Regions from separate parts of the Streptomyces sp. 11x1 genome, predicted to be linked through region 1. Evidence: riboswitches for the same ligand, from Rfam matches in the RefSeq annotation. Region 1 holds a riboswitch; the other holds the start of a gene.

Region 1 (4,205 bases):
GGGTCGGACTGGCCGCCCTGGGCGCCCGCGCCGAACTGATCATCACCGCCGAGGTCGCCCGGCGTGCCAAGCTGCACGGCCGCCCGGTCCTCGCCCTCGCCCTCGCCCTCGCGGAGGCCGTACTCCGCGCGAGCGAACTCCTCGCCGACGCCACGGAACGGGCCCTGCGGATGATCGTCCTGGGCGCACGGGTGACGGCGGGCGACCGGACGGCCGACCTTCAGACGGCCGGAACGCAACGCCCGTCCTCTGTACGGTAGTTCCACTGCGCGCCGTCCAGTACGAGCTCCTTCACCGCGCCCAGGAACCGCTCCACGTGCTCGTCGGGGGTGCCCGCGCCGAAGCTCACCCGGATCGCGTTCAGGGAGCGCTCGCCGGGCGCGGCCTCTGGGGCGCCGCACTCGCCCTGGGTCTGCGGGTCGCTGCCGAGGAGGGTACGGACGAGGGGGTGGGCGCAGAAGAGGCCGTCGCGTACGCCGATGCCGTACTCGGCGGAGAGGGCGGCGGCGAAGTGGGAGCTGTTCCAGCCCTCGACGACGAAGGAGATGACGCCGACGCGCGGGGCGTCGTCCCCGAAGAGCGAGAGGATCCGCACCTCGGGCACCTCGGCGAGCCCGGCGCGCACGGTGTCGATCAGGTGCCGCTCACGGGCGACCAGGGTGTCGAACCCGGCCTCGGTGAGCGCCTTGCAGGCGGAGGCGATGGAATAGGCGCCGATGACGTTGGGCGAACCGGCCTCGTGCCGGGCGGCGGTCTCGTGCCACTCGACGTCCACACCGCCGTCGGTGCGCCGGGTCACCTTGCGGCTGGCGCCGCCGCCCGCGAGGTACGGGTCCGCCGCGCGCAACCAGTCGGCGCGGCCGGCGAGGACCCCCGAACCGAAGGGCGCGTACAGCTTGTGGCCGGAGAAGGCGACCCAGTCCACGTCCAACTCCTGCACGGAGAGGGGGTGGTGGGGGGCCAGCTGGGCGGCGTCGAGGACGATCCGCGCGCCGTGCGCGTGCGCGGCGGCGGCCAGCTCCCGCACCGGCCAGATCTCACCGGTGACGTTGGAGGCGCCGGTGACGCAGACCAGCGCGGGCCCGTGCGGGTCGCGGTCGGCGAGGGCGGCGTCCAGGGTGGCGACGGCCTCCCTCGGCGTGCGGGGCGCGTCCAGGTAGGTGACCCGCGCGTTCCGCCAGGGCAGCAGCGAGGCGTGGTGCTCGGTCTCGAAGACGAAGACCTGGCAGTCGGCGGGGAGCGCCTGGGCCAGCAGGTTCAGCGATTCCGTCGTCGAACGGGTGAAGATCAGCTGGTCGTCGGCGCGGCAGTCGAGGAACTCCGCGACGGTCCTGCGGGCGTTCTCGAAGAGGTCGGTCGACAGCTGGGAGAGGTAGCCGGCGCCGCGGTGGACGCTGCCGTAGTAGGGCGCGTACGCCACCACGTCGTCCCAGACGCGTTGCAGGGCCGGGGCGCTGGCCGCGTAGTCGAGCGCGGCGTAGGTGACCTCGCCGCCGGTGACGAGCGGGACGGTGACATCCCGGCCCAGAACGGGCAGTGGGGCACAAACGGACTGGTCGGCGGCAAGGATGGAGACAGACATGGGGGTACTCCCGTGAGGAGGCATGCCGAAAGAAGGCATACGGAGGAAGAGAAGAAGAGAAAGGGGTGCGCGGAGGCGGGGCTCGGCGGCCCTATCGCATTCGCTTGCTCACGGGAGACTCCCTCGAAACCGCGCTTGCCGTAGACCTCGCTGCCTACGACCCGGTCTTCACCCGGGGCACCCCGCCACGGACGGAGGGTTGCCGGACAGCCAGCCGGGGCTATGGGCTGTCACTCATGACCTGAATCAGAACCTACGTGAGGTGATCGTCGCGCCGCAACTCGTGTCCGGATGGCGCGATGGGGCGCCTCATGACTCGGGGGTGCGGATTCGTCGGCGGGTGCGGGTCGGTGGGGCTTCTCGCGCAGTTCCCCGCGCCCCTGAAAAGCCGGGGCTGCGCCCCGTGCTTTTCATCGAGCCACGCCGCTTCCAGACCCGCAGCCCCGCCGCTTTCAGGCCCGCAGGGCCTGGTCTTTCAGGGGCGCGGGGAACTGCGCGACCAGCACCCACCCACCCGCACCCGACCGACTACCTGTTCGTGGCGGCAACCCACCGCTCGAGGACCCGCCGCGCCGACCCGGAATCGATCGACTCCGCCGCCTTCTCCATCCCGCCCCGCAACTGCTCCGCCAGCGGCCCGGACGTCGGCTCCAACGCCACCAGCGCCGCAGCCGAGTTCAGCAGCACCGCATCCCGCACGGGCCCCGTCTCCCCGGCCAGCAACCGCCGCGCGACATCCGCGTTGTAGGACGCGTCGGCCCCCCGCAGCGCCTCCACCGGTACCAGCTCCAACCCCACGTCACGCGGGTCGAAGCCCTCCTCGGTCACCTTGCCGTCCCGCACGACCCATACCCGCGACGTCGCCGTGGTCGTCAGCTCGTCCAGCCCGTCGTCCCCGCGGAAGACCAGCGAGGAGTTGCCGCGCTCGGCGAAGACACCGGCCATGATCGGCGCCATCCGGGGGTCGGCCACACCGACCGCCTGGGCCCGCACCTTCGCCGGATTGGCCAGCGGACCGAGCGCGTTGAAGACGGTCCTGATGCCCAACTGCCCCCGCGTGGCGGCCACATGGCGCAGCGCCGGATGGAACTTCACCGCGAAGCAGAAGGTGATCCCGGCCTCCTCGGCGACCTCGGCGACCCGCTGCGGCGTCAGCTCCAGATTGACGCCCAGTTTCTCCAGCACGTCGGACGCCCCGGACGCCGACGACGCGGCCCGGTTGCCGTGCTTGACGACCTTCGCGCCCGTACCGGCGACGACGATCGACGACATCGTGGAGATGTTGACCGTCTTGGCACCGTCCCCGCCCGTACCGACGATGTCGACGGTCCTCCCGGACACCTCGATCACCTTGGCGTGCTCGTACAGCGCCTCGACGAGACCGGTGATCTCCTCGACGGTCTCCCCCTTGGCCCGCAGCGCGACCACGAACCCGGCGATCTGCGCGTCCGTCGCCTCACCGCGCATGATCTGGTCCATCGCCCAGAACGTGGCACCGGCGTCCTGGTCGTGCCCGGACAGCAGCGCGTTCAGCACGGCGGGCCAGGAACGGCCCGCCGCGGTGTCGCCTCCAGCGGGGGTCACAGCGCTCATAGCCGCTCCTGGGTGTCGTAGCCGCGGGCAGGGGGTGCCACGCGGACCGCGAAATCACTGATACGCCCACCCTATCCAGGTCGGGGCACGGCGAAGGGCCCCCGTCCGAAGATCGGACGGGGGCCCTTCGACCGTGTGTGGCGAAGCGAAGCGATCAGTGGTGGCCGTGGCCGCTCGTGATCTCCTTGTACTCCTCGACGGTGGGCTTGGCGATCTGGCTGTCCTCGCCGTAGTAGCCCCGGTTCAGCTTGACGCGGACCTTCTCCAGGCGCGACACCTTGCGGGCGACACCGTTCTCGTCGACCGCGGGACCGAGCTCGGCCGGCTTGTACTGCTCGTGCGCCGTGAGCGTGTGCAGCTGCTCCTGGCTGAGCGGCTCGTGGACCTCGATGAACTCACCGTGCGGCAGGCGCTTGATGATGCCGGTCTCGCGACCGTGCAGGATCTTGTCCTTGTCGCGGCGCTGCAGGCCGAGGCAGATGCGCTTGGTGATGATGAACGCGAGGACCGGGGCCACGAAGAACGCGATCCGGACGAACCAGGTGATGGCGTTGATCGACAGGTGGAAGTGGGTCGCCCAGAGGTCGTTTCCACCACCGATCAGCAGGACCATGTACCAGGTGATCCAGGCGACACCGAAACCGGTCCGTGTCGGCGCGTTGCGCGGGCGGTCCAGGATGTGGTGCTCACGCTTGTCGCCGGTGACCCAGGACTCGATGAAGGGGTAGACCGCGATCGCGGCCAGCACCAGCGGGAAGATGACCAGCGGAATGAACACGCCCAGGACGAGCGTGTGACCCCAGAAGTTGATCTCCCAGCCCGGCATGACACGGATCAGACCCTCGGAGAAGCCCATGTACCAGTCGGGCTGGGCGCCGGTCGACACCTGGTCCGGACGGTAGGGGCCGATGCTCCAGATCGGGTTGATCGTGGCGATCGCCGAGATGGCCGCGATGACACCGAAGACCAGGAAGAAGAAACCGCCGGCCTTCGCCATGTACACAGGGAGCAGCGGCATGCCGACGACGTT
Region 2 (4,205 bases), 2.2 Mb from region 1:
AGCATGCGGACGCCGGGCTCGCCGACACCGCGGCGTACGGCCTCGCGGTCGCCGTCGCCGAGGGCGGAGCACACCCAGACGGCGCCCGCGTCCGGGTCGATCGCGGAGAGGCCGGAGACGAGGCCGCCGCCGCCGCGCTTCGCTGTGAGGGCGCCTGATTCGTCCTCGGTGTACGTGATGGGGCCGCGGTTGGAGGCGACGAGGATCCGCGCGCTGTGCGTCGATGCCATAGGGCTCAACCTAGCCCCTGAGTTCACCGGTCAAACGTACGGTTCGGCCGTCTACCGGGTGCCTATGGGGGAGGGGGTGCGTGGTGCGTGGGCGGCTGCGGGTGCGTGGGGGCTGGTCGCGCAGTTCCCGCGCCCCTGAGGAGCAGGGGCTGCGCCCCAATGCCCTTCATCCCGCAGCCCGCCGTCTTCCAGGCCCGCAGGGCCTGGTCTTTCAGCGGCGCGGGGAACTGCGCGAGAAGCCCCAGCCACCCGCACCCGGCGACGGAACACGCACCCCCACCCCCTACGCCGCCTACGCCTACGCGGCCCTGCGCTCCGCGTACTCCTCGATCTCCAGCATCGGCTGTCGTTCCTCCAGGTCCACCGAATACGTGCGCGGCTCAAAACCCTCCCGGCCCCGCTCGAACTGCGTCAGGACGGGACGGATCAGGTGCCCCCGGGCCAGCCGCAGCTGAGCCGTGCGGTAGATCGCCGCCGACATGCGGCCCAGCGCCGCCCCGTCCTGGTGCCGGTGTTTGCGGACGCCCACGTCGACCTGCGCGAGCGCGTCGAGGCCGACCAGGTGCAGCGCGTCGACCAGCATGCCCAGCTCGATGCCGTAGCCCACCGGGAACGGCAGTCGTTCGAGCAGCGAGCGCCGCGCCGCGTACTCGCCGCCGAGCGGCTGCACGAAGCCGGCCAGCTGCGGCCAGTGCATGTTGAGCAGGGGGCGGGCCATGAGCTCCGTCACACGCCCGCCCTGACCGGCGGCCGAGCCCAGGGGGCGGTCGTACATCCCCTTGACGAGGTCGACACCGGGGTCGGTGAGCAGCGGGCCGACGATCCCGGAGACGAAGTCCGACGAGAACTCCCTGAGGTCCGCGTCGATGAAGCAGACGATGTCGCCGGAGGTCACCATCAGCGACCGCCACAGGACCTCGCCCTTGCCGGGCACGGCGGGGATGCGGGGCAGGATGTCGTCGCGGTGGACGACCGTGGCCCCGGCGGCCGCCGCGACCTGCGACGTCCGGTCGGTCGAGCCGGAGTCGACGACCACGATCTCGTCGACGAGCGGGACCTGGCGCATGAGGTCGTGACGGATGATCGCGACGATGTCGCCGACCGTCTCCTCCTCGTTCAGCGCGGGCAGGACGACGCTGACCGTCTGTCCCGTGGCGCGTTTCGCGGCCATGATCCGGTGGAGCGGGCGGTCGGACATGGACCAGGAGCGGGTACTCAGCCAGCGCTCGACTTCGTTCAGCACAGTGCGCGGCTCCTCTGCGTTCATCTCGCGGTTCGGACGGCTCTCTCAACTGTCCTGGCCTTCGGTTACAGTCTTGGACAACGCTGGTGACCATCGCATGTCGCGGCTCGTCGGCGTATACAACCAAATACCGCTCATCCAGAGGGGCAGAGGGATACGGCCCGATGAAGCCCCGGCAACCCTCCAGCCGGTCTGACCACGACATTCGCGCATCGTCGCGTCATCGTCATCGTGGTGAGGCTCCCGGCTAGGGAAGGTGCCAAATCCGTCTCACGGCGAAGTGCGTCGTGAGGAAGATGAGGAGAAAGGGCCTCGCCTCCATGGCTGCGCAGACTGTTGCAAGCACCACCGACTCCCTCGGCTCCATCTCCACAGTAGACCTCGGCCCCGCCGCCGCTCTGAGCTGTCGTGAGTGCGGTCACCGCGTACCCCTCGGCCCGGTCTTCGCGTGCGAGGAGTGTTTCGGGCCGCTGGAGATCGCGTACGACTACTCCGCCTACGACACGGAGGAGCTGCGCAAGCGGATCGAGTCCGGTCCCGCGAACATCTGGCGGTACGCGCCCCTGTTGCCCGTCCCGGCGGACGTGGCCACCAAGCCGAACATCAACCCCGGCTGGACCCAGCTCGTCAAGGCCGACAACCTGGCCGCCGCGCTCGGCGTCGACGCCGGCAAGCTCTTCGTCAAGGACGACTCCGGCAACCCGACGCACTCCTTCAAGGACCGGGTCGTCGCGCAGGCCCTGGAGGCGGCCCGCGCCTTCGGCTTCACCACTCTCTCCTGCTCCTCCACGGGCAACCTGGCCGGTGCCGTCGGCGCCGCCGCCGCCCGCGCCGGCTTCCGGTCCTGCGTGTTCATCCCGCACGACCTGGAGCAGGGCAAGGTCGTCATGGCCGCGATCTACGGCGGCGAGCTCGTCGGCATCGAGGGCAACTACGACGACGTGAACCGCTTCTGCTCCGAGCTGATCGGCGACCCGGCCGGCGAGGGCTGGGGCTTCGTGAACGTCAACCTGCGGCCGTACTACGCCGAGGGCTCCAAGACGCTCGCGTACGAGATCTGCGAGCAGCTCGGCTGGCAGCTCCCCGACCAGCTGGTCGTGCCGATCGCCTCCGGGTCGCAGCTCACGAAGATCGACAAGGGGCTGCAGGAGCTGATCAAGCTCGGGCTCGTCGAGGACAAGCAGTACAAGATCTTCGGTGCGCAGGCCGAGGGGTGCTCGCCGGTGTCGGTGGCCTTCAAGGCCGGGCACGACGTGGTGCGGCCCCAGAAGCCGAACACCATCGCCAAGTCGCTCGCGATCGGCAACCCGGCGGACGGGCCGTACGTGCTGGACATCGCGCGGCGGACCGGTGGGGCCGTGGAGGACGTGACGGACGAGCAGGTCGTCGAGGCGATCAAGCTGCTCGCGCGGACGGAGGGCATCTTCGCGGAGACCGCCGGTGGCGTGACCGTCGGTGTCACGAAGAAGCTGATCGAGGACGGACTCCTCGACCCGACGCTCACCACGGTCGTGCTCAACACGGGGGACGGTCTGAAGACGCTGGACGCGGTGGCCGGGACCGGGCTGACCGCGACCATTCGGCCCAACCTTGATTCGTTCCGTGAGGCGGGGCTCGCGTAGGGCCCGTTAGCCAGTCGTTCGTCTGCGGGCCGGTGGGGGCTGGTCGCGCCCACGCGGCGGCAGCCGCACATTGAACACAGCCCCGCGCCCCTGAAAACATCTGACCGGAGGTCCCATCGTGAGCGTTTCCGTCCGCATCCCCACCATCCTTCGCACCTACACCGGCGGGCAGGCCGAGGTGAGTGCCGAGGGGGCGACCCTCGGGGAGGTCATCGCCGATCTGGAGAAGAACCACAACGGGATCGCCGCCCGGGTGCTCGACGATCAGGGCAAGCTGCGGCGGTTCGTGAACGTGTACGTGAACGACGACGACGTCCGATTCGAGCAGGGTCTGGAGACGGCCACGCCGGACGGTGCGGGTGTTTCGATCATTCCCGCGGTCGCCGGTGGCTGACCGCCGTCGTACCGGTCGGTAGTAACCGTCGGTAACTTTGATTACCGAGAGTTCACCGAATTGCCCCCTCCGCGAGAGAAGCGGAGGGGGCAATTCTCTATGGTTGAGCACTGTAGAGTTGGGGAACCCGGTCCGATCACCGTAGTGATTCTTGCCGGGCGCATATCCGATCGCGCCGCACGCCCTATATGAAGTAGCCAAAGTGTGCAGGCCTTTTGCGTATTTCGTTCCTTTTATGGGGCCCGACTTGCCCTGAATTCAGACGAATTGTTCGTACATTCCCGACCGGTCGTGTCCAGAATTCTCGTCCGATTGACCTGTTGCAGAGGGCAGTTGGACAGATACATTCGGCCGCGGTCGACGCGTTCCGGCGCACACCCCCAACCGTTGGGGGGTGAGGTCTGACCCGGATCCGCGAAGTGTGGATCTGTGCAAGGGCCAGTAATAGGGGAGTTAGGCATGGCTCAGGGCACCGTCAAGTGGTTCAACGCGGAGAAGGGGTACGGCTTCATCGCGGTCGACGGTGGTGCGGATGTATTCGTCCACTACAGCGCGATCCAGATGGACGGTTACCGCACCCTGGAAGAGGGCCAGCGGGTCGAGTTCGAGATCTCGCAGGGTCAGAAGGGACCGCAGGCGGACATGGTCCGGCTCGCGGTCGGCTGAAGTAACGCGCCGGGTTTCACGCAGCGACGTTCTTCGTTCTTTTCGGGAGG

The links. Region 1 has a riboswitch for S-adenosylmethionine ahead of P8T65_RS35025 (aminotransferase class V-fold PLP-dependent enzyme). Riboswitches for the same ligand answer to the same signal wherever they lie in the genome.
Region 2: it holds a riboswitch for S-adenosylmethionine, as region 1 does, so the genes downstream of both, thrC (threonine synthase) here and P8T65_RS35025 (aminotransferase class V-fold PLP-dependent enzyme) in region 1, are expected to answer to the same signal.

Annotation. Positions count from the first base shown of each region.
Region 1 covers NZ_CP122458.1:7,984,280-7,988,484, reverse strand. Annotated here, with positions in the region: partial or broken gene P8T65_RS35030 (glycerate kinase) at 1-260, shown strand, start outside; gene P8T65_RS35025 (aminotransferase class V-fold PLP-dependent enzyme) at 221-1,582, opposite strand; SAM riboswitch class IV at 1,709-1,824, opposite strand; gene trpD (anthranilate phosphoribosyltransferase) at 2,111-3,175, opposite strand; gene P8T65_RS35015 (cytochrome bc complex cytochrome b subunit) at 3,330-4,205, opposite strand, start outside.
Region 2 covers NZ_CP122458.1:5,787,537-5,791,741, forward strand. Annotated here, with positions in the region: gene P8T65_RS25485 (trehalose-6-phosphate synthase) at 1-230, opposite strand, end outside; gene P8T65_RS25490 (glucosyl-3-phosphoglycerate synthase) at 529-1,473, opposite strand; SAM riboswitch class I at 1,605-1,776, shown strand; gene thrC (threonine synthase) at 1,794-3,095, shown strand; gene P8T65_RS25500 (ubiquitin-like small modifier protein 1) at 3,214-3,489, shown strand; gene P8T65_RS25505 (cold-shock protein) at 3,949-4,155, shown strand.